2 regions of the Shewanella sp. FJAT-51649 genome follow, and region 1 is predicted to be linked to the other one. Evidence: predicted binding sites of a transcription regulator. Region 1 holds the regulator's gene; the other holds the start of a gene.
The links. Region 1 encodes MetJ, which represses methionine synthesis genes. Its sites were predicted from a motif close to TAGACGTCTAGACGTCTA; they were not measured.

Region 2: the regulator MetJ is predicted to act here: its motif matches at 1,378-1,395, upstream of metH (methionine synthase).

The regions. Positions count from the first base shown of each region.
Region 1 covers NZ_CP080411.1:4,181,476-4,188,908, reverse strand. The annotation lists gene K0H59_RS18310 (pentapeptide repeat-containing protein) at 51-677, shown strand; gene phsA (thiosulfate reductase PhsA) at 1,070-3,352, shown strand; gene K0H59_RS18300 (4Fe-4S dicluster domain-containing protein) at 3,365-3,931, shown strand; gene nrfD (NrfD/PsrC family molybdoenzyme membrane anchor subunit) at 3,934-4,878, shown strand; gene K0H59_RS18290 (sulfite exporter TauE/SafE family protein) at 5,002-5,745, opposite strand; gene metJ (met regulon transcriptional regulator MetJ) at 5,854-6,168, opposite strand; gene metB (cystathionine gamma-synthase) at 6,391-7,433, shown strand, end outside.
Region 2 covers NZ_CP080411.1:3,760,507-3,767,939, forward strand. The annotation lists gene K0H59_RS16600 (ABC transporter ATP-binding protein) at 1-92, opposite strand, end outside; cobalamin riboswitch at 225-384, opposite strand; gene K0H59_RS16605 (histidine phosphatase family protein) at 564-1,286, opposite strand; gene metH (methionine synthase) at 1,496-5,230, shown strand; gene K0H59_RS16615 (hypothetical protein) at 5,666-6,262, opposite strand; gene K0H59_RS16620 (hypothetical protein) at 6,364-6,783, opposite strand; gene K0H59_RS16625 (HEPN domain-containing protein) at 6,804-7,334, opposite strand.

The DNA of each region.
Region 1 (7,433 bases):
GCCCATCAGCCCTTAGCCTCAGGCTGGGTTGGCACACATAGAGGTAGTCAATGACAGATGTAAAAACGCCGATGATGGCGCGCGCCACTGCCGAGGGGGGGGATTTTTTCTCAAAGCAATTTATCGCCTTAGCCGAGAGCCAAACCCAGTGGCAGGATCTGGAGTTTGAAGAGTGTGAATTCCACTATTGCCAGTTTAGCGACAGCACATTCCGTAACTGCAAGTTTATCGATTGCCGTTTTGTGGGCTGTAATTTGAGCCTGCTCAAGGTGCCCTTAAGCCAATTTAACGGCGTGAGTTTTGAAGAATGTAAGTTGGTGGGCATAGATTGGACCCGCGCCGCTTGGCCGAGATTATCCTTTGCGGCGCCTTTTAGTTTTAGAACCTGCATCTTAAACGACTGCTCTTTTATGGGGCTGCAACTCGATGAAATGGTGCTCGAGGGCTGTAAGGCGCAGGATGTGGATTTCCGTGAGGGCAAGTTTAATCGCGCCAACTTTAGTTACAGCGATTTTCGCTATAGCTTATTCGGCCGCACCGAGTTGATGGAAGCGGATTTCTCCGAGGCGACCGATTACGATATCGATATTTTTAACAATAAAATCAAGGGCGCTAAGTTTAGCCGTGACGAAGCGATTCGTTTACTCAATGGCTTAGAGATCACCCTAGTCGATTAAGTTGCCATTTTACCGAGCTTGTTTTGGTCATTTTTTTAGATTTTTTTAGCCTGTTTTTTATCTCAAAATGTTGGCGAGTGGTTCCCCAAATGGCTCGCCAATTCTATTGATCCTATTCACGAATTTTTAGACCATTTTTAACTTTTAGTTGCCGCAGATCACACTCAACTTGCCTATGTGGTTTACCACAATATCCGCTTACCCCTTTAGGGATAACAATCACTCTGGAACAGCAAAATGCCTGCGTGCCCAAGGTCATTGGTGCAAGTGCATTGGCGTAAATAACTAAAAACCTGTGAGCGAATTTAGCCTTTAACCGCAGCGGTGACAAAAGCCTAAGTTTGCGTGTGCCAAGTGGCGCATTAGGGTGGATGAGTGTGATGGAGGTAACCATGATTGAGCTTAATAGGCGAACCTTTTTAAAGGGCGCAGGGGCCAGCGGTGCAACGTGCGCCTTGGCTAGCTTGTTGCCAGGCAGCTTAGCGGCGTTAGAGAACAAGCAGCTAAAGGGAATGGGCAAAGACATTGCCAGTATCTGTGAGATGTGTTCGACCCGTTGCCCGATTTCGGCGCGGGTGATTGAGGGTAAAAACGTCTTTATCAGCGGTAACAAGGCGGCTAAATCCTTTGGTGGTAAAGTCTGTGCCCGGGGTGGCGCTGGCCATAGTTTACTTTACGATCCACAGCGGATTGTGAAGCCACTTAAACGGGTGGGCGAGCGTGGTGAGGGTAAATGGGCCGAGATCTCTTGGGATGAAGCCTACCAACTGATTGCCGATAATCTCAATAAAATCAAACAGGCTCACGGCCCCGAAGCGGTAGCGTTTTCCTCAAAATCCGGTTCGCAAGAAAAACACTTATTCCATCTCGCTACCGCTTTTGGCAGCCCTAATACCTTTACCCATGCCTCAACTTGCCCCGGTGGTTACGAGATTGCCGCTAAGGCCATGTTTGGTACTAAGGTGAAGCGCGATTTAAGCAACTCCAAATACATCATTAACTTCGGCCATAACCTGTACGAAGGCATCAACATGTCCGAAACCCGCGGCATGATGGCAGCGCAAATGGATAAAGGCGCCAAGCTGGTGGTGTTTGAGCCAAGATTCTCCATCGTCGCCGATAAGGCCGATGAATGGTATGCGATCCGCCCCGGCACCGATGTGGCCGTCGCTTTAGCGCTTTGCCATGTATTGATTGAAGATAATCTCTACGACAAGGCCTTTATCGAGCGTTATGTGGAAGGGTTTGATGCCTTCGCCGCCGAAGTGAAAGCCTACACCCCTGAGTGGGCCGAAACCGTTTCCGATGTGCCCGCCAAAGACATTCGCCGCATCGCTCACGAATATGCGGCCAAGGCGCCCCATGCTGTGGTGGATTTTGGTCACAGAGCCACCTTTACCACTGAAGAGTTTGAAATGCGCCGCGCCTTGTACGCTGCCAATATTTTGATCGGCAATATCGAGCGTAAGGGCGGTATCTACCTAGGTCAAAAGCCTGGCGACTATAACAAGCTGGCGGGAGAAAGCGTGGCGCCCGTATTGGGTAAACCCGGCGTAAAAGATATGCCTAAGCCTGCGGCGAAACGTATCGACCAAGTGGAAGAGCAGTACGCCATGATGTGGTCGTCGGGCGGGATTTACCAAACCATCCTCGATGCGACCTTAAGTGCCGTGCCCTACCAATTACATGGCTGGGTAATGTCCCGTACCAACCCCATGCAAACAATGACCGATAGGGCACGTGTGGTTGAAGCCTTGAAAAAGCTCGACTTTGTTGCCGTGTGCGATGTGTATATAAGTGAAACCGCCGCCTATGCCGACGTGATTTTACCCGAATCGACTTACCTTGAACGCGATGAGGAAATCGCCGACAAGTCGGGTAAAAATCCAGCCTACTATGTGCGCCAACGCGTGGTGGAAACTCTAGGCGACACTAAGCCCTCATGGCAAATCTTTAAGGATATTGGCCTTAAGCTCGGGCTAAGTGAATTTTACCCTTGGGACAACATGGAAACCCTGCAACTGCTGCAGGTGAATCGTGATACCGCACTGCTACGCCGCATTAAGGAAGAAGGTTTTGTTAGCTTCGGTAAGTCCATCATGCTGCGCGAACCTAAGATGGTGGCCGAGTTTACTAAGGCCTACGCCAATGCCAAACCCGTCGATGAAGATGGCACCTACGGCAGTTTACTCAGCTTTAAAACCCCAAGCGGCAAGATTGAATTGACCTCAGCCAAGGTCGAAGCCATGGCACCAGGGCGCGGGGTGATTAAGTTCCGTGAAGTGCATTTGAAGAAAGCCGATGAGCTGTACTTTATCCAAGGCAAGGTTGCCGTGCATACCAATGGTGCGACTCACAATATCCCCATGCTGGCTAACCTGATGTCGGATAACGCCATTTGGGTGCATCCCGTTACGGCGGGCAAGTTAGGCATCAGCAATGGCGACCCAATTCGGTTAACCAGCAGCGTGGGTAGCGAAGAAGGCCACGCCTTAGTCACCCCGGGCATTCGTCCCGATACCGTGTTTGCCTATATGGGCTTTGGCTCTAAAAACAAAGAGTTGGTTAGAGCGACAGGTAAAGGTATCCACTGCGGAAACTTACTGCCCCATCAAACAGCCCCTGTGTGTGGCATGAATATTCATACGACAGGCGTCACGCTGGCAAAACGCTAATTGGAGGCTCAAATGACGAAAAGATATGTGATGGTGCACGATGAGAACAAGTGCATCGGCTGCCAAGCCTGTAACGTGGCCTGCCGCAGTGAAAACGGTGTCCCCGAAGGCGTGACTCGCTTACAAGTGCGTGTTGAGGGGCCTTTCGGCGAGATGCCACACCTGCACTTTAAGTATCACAGGGTGTCGTGTCAGCAGTGTGAAGATGCGCCCTGTGTGAAGGTGTGTCCAACGGGGGCTGCCTATGTGGGCGAGGATGGCATTGTCTCCATCCACGGCGATAAGTGTGTGGGTTGTATGTACTGCGTGGCGGCGTGCCCCTACAAGGTGCGTTTTATGAACCCAGAAACCAAAGTGGCAGACAAGTGTAACTTCTGTAAGGACACGCGTTTGGCCCGGGGTGAAGAGCCCGCCTGTGTGACTGTGTGTCCGACCGATGCCTTAGTCTTTGGCGATGCCAACGATCCACAGAGTGAGGTCGCTATGCTACTCAACACTAAGATCACTTACCAAGATAAGACCCATTTAGGCACCAAGCCTAGGGTATATCGCGTTCCTACCAAAAGAGGGGGGATTTGATTATGAACAATACTTGGGGCGATATGGCGCAATATGATCCCGTCACTTGGCATTGGATCATCGCCGTGTATCTGTTTATGGCGGGTTTATCCGCCGGAAGTTTGCTGATTGGTATCGGTTTGCGTTGGTTTAATAAGGAGCAAGCGCAGGGTGAGACCAGTATTCTCAAGGCCGCCGCCATTATTGGCCCTGTGGCCATTTGCTTAGGCTTGGCATGCTTAGTGTTTGATTTAACGAAGCCTTTCCACTTCTGGCTGATTTTAATCAACTACAACTTCCAGTCTGTAATGGCGATTGGTGTCTTAGCGCTACTGGCTTACTCACCCTTGGCATTTGCCTACGCGATTCTTGTGCTGCGTGGTGAACTGCCAAAGTGGGGCTTAGGTTTCCTCGTGCCTATTGCTAAGCTGCTGATGCCCTTTAGAAAGCTGATTGAAGTGCTGCTGTTTATCCTCGCGATTGGTGTAGGCGCTTACACAGGCTTCTTAATTTCGGCCATGAATGCCTATCCGATGCTGAATACCGCGGTATTGCCGGCGCTGTTTTTAGTCTCTGGTTTATCGGCGGGCGCGGCGGCTAATGCGGTGCTGGCGCTGGTGATGTTCAAGACCGATAGCCACGACAAGACCTTAGCTAAAATGCATGGCTTAGAGCTGCCAGTGATGGCCATCGAAATCATGTTCCTGTTTATGTTGTTCTGCGCCTTGTACTTTAAGGGCGGTGCGGCAGCTGCGGCGCTGGCATCACTCACCTCTGGCGTGTGGGCGAGCGTATTCTGGATTGGCGTGGTCGGGATTGGTTTTGGTATTCCACTGCTGTTTATGCTGTTGCCTGCCGCGACTCGCCATAGCAAGGGCGCGATGATCATGGTGGCCTGCGCCAGCTTAACCGGCGTGTTAGCCCTGAGACACTTTATTGTGTATGCGGGACAAAGTTATCTAAGTTAGTGCTCTGGTTAACGGTAATATCGATGGGATAAGTCACACATCCCCTGCAAGCAAAAAGCACCGATTATCGGTGCTTTTTTATGGCTGTGATTGGCAGCGATTGGAAGGGGGTTATTGCGGTAATTATTGCGGCAATAGCTCAATCACTGATTTCACCGTAAGCACTAAGGCGCTGATAGCGCAGAGGGCTAAGGTTGCCATCTTGGTCTTGTGTTTATCCACATTCCCCACCAGTTTGCCCGCCACTAAATAGCCTAAAAAGACCGAGGGCAGCAGCATCAGGGATAACCATAAATGCTTAACTTCGAGTAGGCCCGTCACCCCAAGAATGACTAGGGCTATGGTCGAGCTGAAGATAAAGAAGGCCGAGAGTGCGGCGCGAAATTTTGAGGCATCCTTACCCGCTAACAAAATCGCCATCGGCGGACCACCAATGGCGGCAATATTACCGAAGATCCCCGATACCACGCCCGCGCCAAACAGAGTCGCTTTATTCACTGGCAGGCTGAATTTATACAGGCTCAGCACCACGGCGACCGCCACAATGCCAGCAATCGCCAGACCAAGAATCGGCTGCGGCGCAAAGAGCAACAGGCTGGCACCGATAAAACCTCCGGGCACTCGACCAATCAGCGCATATTGCAAGCCGTTGAATTCTAAATGGCCGCGCTCACGCAGTAGGGTGAGCAGGGCGATGGAAAAACCCATCACAATCACTGGGGCTGGCACTAATTCGGGGTCGACAATATACAGCAGCGGACTCGCCACCACAGCAAGACCAAAGCCAATCAGACTCTGGGTGAGGGCACCTAAAAACACAATCACAGACGCAATGGCGAGCGTTTGTGGATCTATCAAGGAGAACATAGGATTCCATCAAAAACAAAATAGGGATCGTTACTCTAACCCATCAGGCAAGATGAGTATTAACGATCCCTAATAATTAGTTACGGCAGGATTATGGACGCCTGAGCGTTATTCCATATCTTCCCACTCGATCCCCATTTCGTCCATCAACCGTTTCGCTTCGGCGGGAATGCTGTCTGGGCTATCTTTCGACAGATCGGCATCATTAGGCAGAGGCTGGCCGGTGTAGGCATGCAAAAATGCTTCACACAAGAGTTCGCTATTGGTGGCGTGGCGCAGGTTGTTCACCTGACGACGGGTACGTTCATCCGTGAGGACTTTTAGCACTTTGAGCGGAATAGACACAGTAATTTTCTTTACTTGTTCATTCTTCTTGCCATGTTCAGCATAGGGGCTGATGTATTCCCCATTCCATTCAGTCATTGACTCACCTGTTATAACGCTAAATTCGGGGCAGATTTTAAACCCTTACAGATAACAGTCAAATTATTGCTACTATTTCTTAGTGATTGCAAACAGATTTCTTTATGTTTAGACGTCTAAACGTCTTAACGCCTATTGACGATGCCACTGGGCTTAGGTACATTTAGACGTCCAGACATCTCTTTGCGAACTTAGGAGTTCCCGATGACCGCAGGCAAATTAGTGACCGAACGTCAATTAGCCACATTAGCAGTGCGTCAGGGTATCGAAAGCGATACTCAGTATGGCGCTGTGGTGCCGCCAATTTACCTGTCGACGAATTACGCCTTCGATGGTCATAAAAATCCTCGCGAATTTGATTACAGCCGTTCCGGCAATCCTACCCGCAGCATCTTAGGTGATGCCCTAGCTAAGCTGGAAAAGGGCGCAACTGGTGTGGTGACTTGCACAGGCATGGCGGCCATTACCTTAGTGACTACGTTGCTCGGCCCCGATGATTTATTGGTGGTGCCCCACGATTGCTACGGCGGTTCTTACCGTTTATTCACTAACTTGGCTAAAAAGGGCCAATTTAAACTGCTGGTGGTCGATCAAACCGACGCCCAAGCGCTTGAGCAAGCCATCGCCCAGCAACCTAAGATGGTGTGGATTGAAACCCCTTCTAATCCTCTGCTGCGAGTCGTCGATATCGAAGCTATCGCGAAGGCGAGCCACGCCGTGGGCGCTTTAGTTGTGGTGGACAACACTTTCCTCTCGCCAATTTTGCAGCAACCACTATTACTGGGTGCCGATATCGTTATCCACTCCACCACTAAGTACATCAATGGTCACAGCGATGTGGTGGGAGGCGCAGTGATCGCCAAAGATCCTCAACTCGGTGAGACCTTACATTGGTGGTCGAACACCTTAGGCTTAACGGGGTCAGCTTTCGATAGTTATCAAACCCTGCGTGGTCTGCGTACCTTAGCCGTGCGTATTCGTGAGCACCAAAGCAATGCCCAGCGTATTGTGGACGTGCTGACGAGCAGCCCTGTGGTGAGCAAAGTGTATTACCCAGGCCTTGCGGATCACCCCGGCCATGCCATTGCTGCCAAGCAACAAAAAGGCTTTGGCGCTATGCTGAGTTTTGAGCTTAAGGGCGGCGAGGCCGAAGTGGTCGCCTTTTTAGATGCCTTAAGTTTATTCAGCGTGGCCGAGAGCTTAGGTGGCGTTGAGAGTCTTGTGGCCGTGCCCGCGACTATGACCCACAGGGCGATGGAGCCCCA
Region 2 (7,433 bases), 420 kb from region 1:
TCAATCGCCCAGCTCAGTTGGCTGACCTTAAGTGCCATATTGGCGGAAGTCGCAGCGGGCGCTAAGGGCGCAAGGCTCGATGTGGAGTGCATCACTAACGATTGCTCCCACATGAATATTGATTGGTGTTATCTGTGCCTGCAGCCACTTGGGTTAACAGGGCGAAACTCATTAATGTCATCTTCTGCTCCCTCGAGTTACCCGCTCGAGAACTAAGGCTGCACGCAGCGAAAACAGAAATAGGCAGGTATCCTGACTCGTAGGGAAGACACAAAACGCTTCGACTACTCACAGTTGCGGGTACAGTTCGGGCTACTGACGGGCAGCTCCCCGATTCCCTATTATGTTTGGGTTATCCGGCGCGCTTAAGCACTGTTGCCTTTAAGCAATAGCACTCAATCGCACAAAATTCCCAACACCTATTTCTGCGACCTTTGGGCTTAACGTACTGGGTTCGTTATCTGGCTCAAATGTCAGGGAAAAGCATTATCCTATATCTTGCCCATTAGGCAATGCTGTTTAAATCAGAAAATTTTCATCATCCGATGACTGATGCTTGCAAGCTACTCACAGTGGCCCGATGGCCAGTCTAAACGCCAGTATCTTTTACCTTGCTCATCCTCGAGCACATTAATGGTTACCACCGCCGCCACGGGTAAGGCGAGCTGACTGTAAAAACCTAAGGTTTTCACCGCCCCCAGCGCCCTTGACATCAAGTGGCGAATAACCCCGCCGTGGGTCACCACCCAGATATTGGCTGCAGGTGCACTGGCATTAAACTCCCCATGGGCTTGTTCATCATCCATCGCCAGCAGGGCAAACTCTTTATCAAGGATTTGTGCTATCGCGCCATCGATACGAGCTTCGAAACTTGCCATGGCTTCACCATTAGGCGGCGTCACCTCCCAGGGATTCTGCCAATAGGCCGCCATCCGCTCGCCGTCGCGTTGATATAAGTCATCGAGCAGGCAGCCATCCCAATCGCCGAAGGCTATTTCCTGTAACTCCTCCAGCAGGTTGACCTTGAGCATCGACGGCGCGGGCGCATCTAAACTTATGCCTACAGACGCACTCGAATGCAGCTCAGCCGCAAAGGCCTTGGCAAACTCGGCGCAGCGCCTCGAGGTCGAGCTATAAATGCCGTGGCACACAGTCGCCTGCGCCGCCACCGCCGCCGACATCTGCCGCCAGCCCTTTTCGCTCAGTGGCACATCGACTCGGCCTCGCAAAATCGCCCCGCCCTCGCATTCTCCATGGCGTAACAGTAATAACCTGAGCTGCTTCATCTGATCTTTCCTTTTAGCGTTTTTATCTGCCTTATCTCGCCTATGCTATACCAACTTTAGCCTTGCCCTGACAATCCGATGTCGCGTATTATGGACGTCTATACGTATAAATGTCCAAAATATAACGAACGACATTCAATAATAAAATGCAATTTGTCACCCGATTGCGTACTTTGGACTCAACTTAGCTGTAGTAAAGGTAATCATTTATGGCGATATCTCTCCATCGAGCCAGCCAAACACTGGCAGACATTCGCAACCAGTTGTCAAAGCGCATTCTGATTTTAGACGGCGCCATGGGCACTATGATCCAAGGCTACAAGCTTGAGGAAGAGGATTACCGTGGCGAGCGCTTCAAGGATTGGCATACCGACGTTAAGGGCAATAACGATCTTTTAGTGCTCACGCAGCCACACATTATCAAACAAATTCACATCGACTACCTATTAGCCGGTGCCGATATTATTGAAACCAACACCTTCAACGCCACCACTATCGCCATGGCCGACTACGACATGCAGTCGCTGTCCGCCGAAATTAACCGCGAAGGTGCGCGCCTCGCCCGCGAGGCCTGTGATGAAATCGAGCAAGCCACGGGGAAACCACGTTATGTCGCCGGTGTGTTAGGGCCCACTAACCGTACCTGCTCTATCAGTCCCGATGTTAACGATCCAGGATATCGCAATATCCACTTCGATGAGTTAGTGACCGCTTACTGCGAATCGACCCGCGCCTTAATTGAGGGCGGCGCCGATATCATTATGGTCGAGACCATCTTCGATACCTTAAACGCTAAGGCCGCCTTATTTGCCATAGAAACAGTGTTCGATGAACTCTTTGGGGCAAATTCGCCCGCGCGTTTACCGGTGATGATCTCAGGCACCATTACCGATGCCTCAGGCCGAACCCTTACCGGACAAACCACCGAAGCCTTTTATAACTCCCTTCGCCATATCAAGCCCTTATCCATCGGCCTTAACTGCGCCCTCGGCCCTAAAGAGCTGCGCCCCTACGTTGAAGAACTGTCGCGCATCGCCGAATGTTATGTCTCGGCGCACCCTAACGCGGGCCTGCCAAACGAGTTTGGCGGTTACGATGAAACCCCAGAGGATATGGCGAGCGTTATTCAAGAATGGGCCCGCGAAGGCATGCTCAACATTATCGGCGGCTGCTGTGGTAGCACGCCCGAGCATATTAAGGTTATTCGCGAAGCCGTAGAACCGTTTGCACCACGGGTACTGCCCGAGATCCCCGTCGCCTGCCGTCTCTCGGGTTTGGAACCGCTCACTATCGACGCCCAAACCCTGTTTGTGAACGTGGGCGAACGTACCAACGTGACTGGCTCGGCCAAGTTTTTAAAACTGATCAAAGAAGGTAAGTTCGAGCAGGCGCTCGATGTTGCCCGTGAACAGGTAGAAAGCGGCGCGCAGATCATCGACATCAACATGGACGAAGGCATGCTCGATGGCGTGGAGGTGATGCATAAGTTCTTAAATCTTATCGCCTCTGAGCCGGATATCAGCCGGGTGCCGATTATGATCGACTCCTCTAAGTGGGAGGTAATTGAAGCAGGCCTCAAATGTATTCAAGGCAAGGGCATTGTTAACTCTATCTCCTTGAAGGAAGGCGAAGAAAAGTTTATCGAGCAGGCAACCCTAGTGAAACGCTACGGCGCCGCGGCGATTATTATGGCGTTCGACGAGCAAGGTCAGGCCGACACTAAGGCGCGCAAAGTCGAGATCTGTACCCGCGCCTACCGCGTGCTGGTCGATAAGGTCGGCTTTCCACCCGAAGACATTATCTTCGACCCGAATATCTTCGCCATCGCCACGGGTATCGATGAGCACGATAACTATGCCGTCGATTTTATTGAAGCCATTAAAGAGATTAAGGCCACCCTGCCCCACGCGATGATTTCCGGCGGGGTGTCGAACGTGTCCTTCTCCTTCCGCGGTAACAACCCAGTGCGTGAGGCGATCCACGCGGTATTCCTGTACCACGCGATTAAAGTCGGCATGGACATGGGTATCGTTAACGCGGGTCAGTTAGCGATTTACGATGATATCGACCCCGAGCTTAAGGATAAGGTCGAGAACGTCGTGCTCAACCTGCCTTGCCCAGTTGAAGGCTCAAACAATACCGAGCAATTGCTTGAGATTGCTGAAAAATTCCGTGGCGATGGCTCAAGTGCCGCCAAGAAGGAAGACTTAGAATGGCGCTCATGGCCGGTGAATCAACGTCTCGCCCATGCGCTGGTCAAAGGCATCACCGAATTTATCGACGAAGATACCGAAGCGGCGCGCCAGCTTGCCTCACGACCACTTGATGTGATCGAAGGCCCACTGATGGATGGTATGAATATCGTCGGTGACCTGTTTGGCTCGGGTAAAATGTTCCTGCCACAGGTGGTGAAGTCGGCGCGGGTGATGAAAAAGGCCGTGGCCTACCTCAACCCCTTTATCGAGCAAGAGAAGGTCGAAGGCCAATCTAACGGCAGAATTTTGATGGTCACGGTTAAGGGCGATGTGCACGATATCGGCAAGAATATTGTCGGCGTGGTGCTCGCCTGTAACGGTTTTGAGGTGTTCGACTTAGGCGTGATGGTATCGGTGGAACGCATTCTCGAGGCCGTAAAAGAGCACAATATCGATATTATCGGCATGTCCGGGCTTATCACACCAAGCCTCGATGAGATGGTGCATAATGTGAAAACCTTCCACCGTGAAGGCCTTACCATTCCGGCGATTATCGGCGGCGCCACTTGCTCTAAAATCCATACTGCGGTGAAGATTGCGCCCCATTATCCCCATGGCGCGATTTACATTGCCGACGCCTCGCGCGCCGTGCCTATGGTCAGCAAGCTAGTCAGCAACGAAACTCGCCAAGCGACTATTGATGAGACCTACGCCGAATACGAAGAGATGCGCATTAAGCGTTTATCGCAAACCAAGCGTAAGGAAATCGTCTCGCTAGAGGCTGCCCGCGAAAACCGCTGTCAGCACGACTGGGCAAACTACACCCCGTTCAAACCCAATGTGCTGGGTCGCCAAGTGTTTGAAGACTATCCATTAACCGACTTAGTCGACCGTATCGACTGGACGCCCTTCTTCCGCGCCTGGGAGCTGCACGGCCATTACCCCGAGATCTTAACCGACAAAGTGGTGGGCGTTGAGGCGCAAAAGCTGTTCGCCGATGGTCAGGCGATGCTTAAAAAAATCATCGACGAAAAATGGCTCACCGCCAAGGGCGTGATTGGGCTATTCCCCGCCAATACCGTCGGCTTCGATGATATTGAGCTCTATACCGACGAGACTCGCACCGAAGTCGAAATGACCACCCATCACCTGCGGATGCAGCTTGAGCGTGTGGGCAACGATAACTTCTGTCTGGCCGACTTTGTGGCGCCAAAGGACAGTGGCGTTGCCGACTATATGGGCGGCTTTGCGGTCACCGCTGGCCATGGTATCGACGAGCATATTGCCCGCTTTGAGGCCAACCACGATGACTACAACGCCATTATGCTCAAATGCTTAGCCGACCGTCTGGCCGAAGCCTTTGCCGAGCGGATGCACGAGCGCGTACGTAAGGAATTCTGGGGTTATGCCGCCGATGAGCAGCTCGATAACGAAGCCTTAATTCGCGAGAAATACAAAGGGATCCGTCCCGCACCGGGTTACCCCGCCTGCCCGGATCACACCGAAAAAGGCCTGTTGTGGGAACTGTTAAAGCCGAATGAAACCATCGACTTAAACATTACCGAAAGCTACGCCATGTTCCCCACCGCCGCGGTATCCGGCTGGTACTTTGCCCACCCGAAATCCCGCTACTTCGGCGTGACCAATATTGGCCGCGATCAGGTGGAGGATTACGCTAAGCGTAAGGGGATGACAGTAAGTGAAACGGAGAAGTGGCTAGCGCCAGTGTTGGATTATGACCCTGAATAATCAGGATCGGACTTACGCTAACGCGGTTTGAGATCTAAGATCGGTCTTGCGACCGAAAAGGTCGTGGAATTCCATTCCACACCAGGGCAAGAAGGGGATCAACAGCAATCCCCCTCTTGCATCTCCCCTTGCCGCCCCTAGCGAAGTTACATGCATTAGAGACTAGCCTTGGTCTTATGGATAAATTGCTATCGCTTCCGATGGTACATCCTGTACCCCGAAAGCTAGCTCGGCATCCATGCCGAGACTCACGCAATTTATTCCAAAGCCCCGCGGCAACTTCGCAGGGGATAGGTGAACTTCTGTAGCATTAGAGTTAACTTTCACATTCAAAAAGCTATGCATATACAGTGTTTATTTTTACACTTTCATGGCGAATATTCAGCACAACATTCTCAACAAAATTAATATAATTCCTGAGCAAAAATTTAATTATCAAGCAAATTTAGCCCATTCAACTTCAAGAGAAGTGATTTCATTATATATACGAGAAATTGTTTTATCGTAATCCCCATCAAACATAAACTCATTACCTGTTGTCAAATCAAGAACACTATATTCGTATCTTGGATCATTGATTGCCTCTTGCATAAGTACGCAGATTATATTTGCTCTCTCCCTAGTCATTTTCTCGGCCTCATTGAAATGCAACTTAACAAGTCTAGGTTGACCATTAAGAACAACATTAAGCTCAGGATTACAATTGATTTCAGTATTAGAATATAAGTATGACGCCTTTAATGGAGTGTCTGCAGTAATGTTTTTCCCTGACTGCCAATTTTTAAAGACATTTGAAATTCTCTCAAACTTTATTTTCTTTGTTGGATTTGACTGTTTCCTTGAAATGTCGAACAAGTATGAAATATGTCTTTTCTGTGTAAACAATGACTTAATAGCCGTTCGTAAATTCAAATAGTAATCCTTGTAAAATGCATAAGGTTCTCGATTAACAATCTTACGAATTTTTGTTTTTTTAGGATTCCCAGTTGTTACGGCAATCATCGAGAATTCTGCAACCCCTAACTCAGCCATATAATTTCCTTAACAGTTAATATTTACACACTAGAGATAAACTACCGTATCTTTATGACTTTAAAATGTGAAGGCTTTATTTTTCACATAAAATCAATTCATTACGGTAGTACTAACACTTCTGAATCATACGCCTTATCAAATTCTGCTTTAGCGTCGGCTTTATGGTTTAGGCAGTTGACCATATGCTCATCTGACTTATAGTTTTTGCAGTCTTCGGGGACGATATAATATTTGCGCCATGCTTCGGCTTTACGTATGCGGGCGGCTTCGTTTTGTTGTGCTATACGTCGTTGTTCCGCAGCCTGTTGCATTGCAATTTGTTGCTTTTGGTATTCAGCAAGCTGACGTTCTTTTACAGCTTGTAGACGAGCTTTTTCTCGCTGTTGCTGCTGTAACGCGATTTCATTTATTTCTTGCTTAACCCGATATTCGACGTAGCTTAGATAGCCAATTCGAACTAACAAAGTAACCAAGCTCGCTAGCAAAATCCCTAAGGTAATCTGGAGTACTAGTTTCATCGCTGCTCACACTACCCTAACTAAACTGAACCCAATGCTTTATCTGTAGCAGTCACTAACTCGGTTATAAATCGAATACATTTATCCACTTCATCGCGCTTAATAATCTGAGGGGCTCCTATTTCGACCTGTGCACGATGAACCGCATCTCCACGCTTTTTAAGCCAAGCATTTAGAGTTTCTCTCGCTTGTTTAGGGATATAATTCGACCATTTCCAATGCTCTGTAACATCAATCCCGAAAAACTCTTCAAAAATTTGCTTTGTTTTAGCAGAGTCTGGGTTATGAAACATTTTCAAGCGGGTAGAAAACTGCTGCTCCATAAAGTTTCCAATTTGACACCCTTTTAGTGCACCAAACTTGTTGTTGAAAAGTTCTGTAGCAACATCTTCTACATAGGTTTCCCAAGCCGTCATAGTCATGATCAAAGCGGCTCTTTTTAATGCCCCCAATGCTTGTGATTCCTGTTTTACATTTAGTTCGTCGTAGCATTCGATCAAAGCTCTTGCATCATTGATTGCTCGTTTAAATGTATTTAAGGCATTAGACATTAAATTCCCCAGCTAAAAGCAATTAGATTTGTAAAAGTGATGTGCTGTCTTCTACATCAGGCAGTTACTGGAACTCATTATTTTGATTCGCTTCATAAA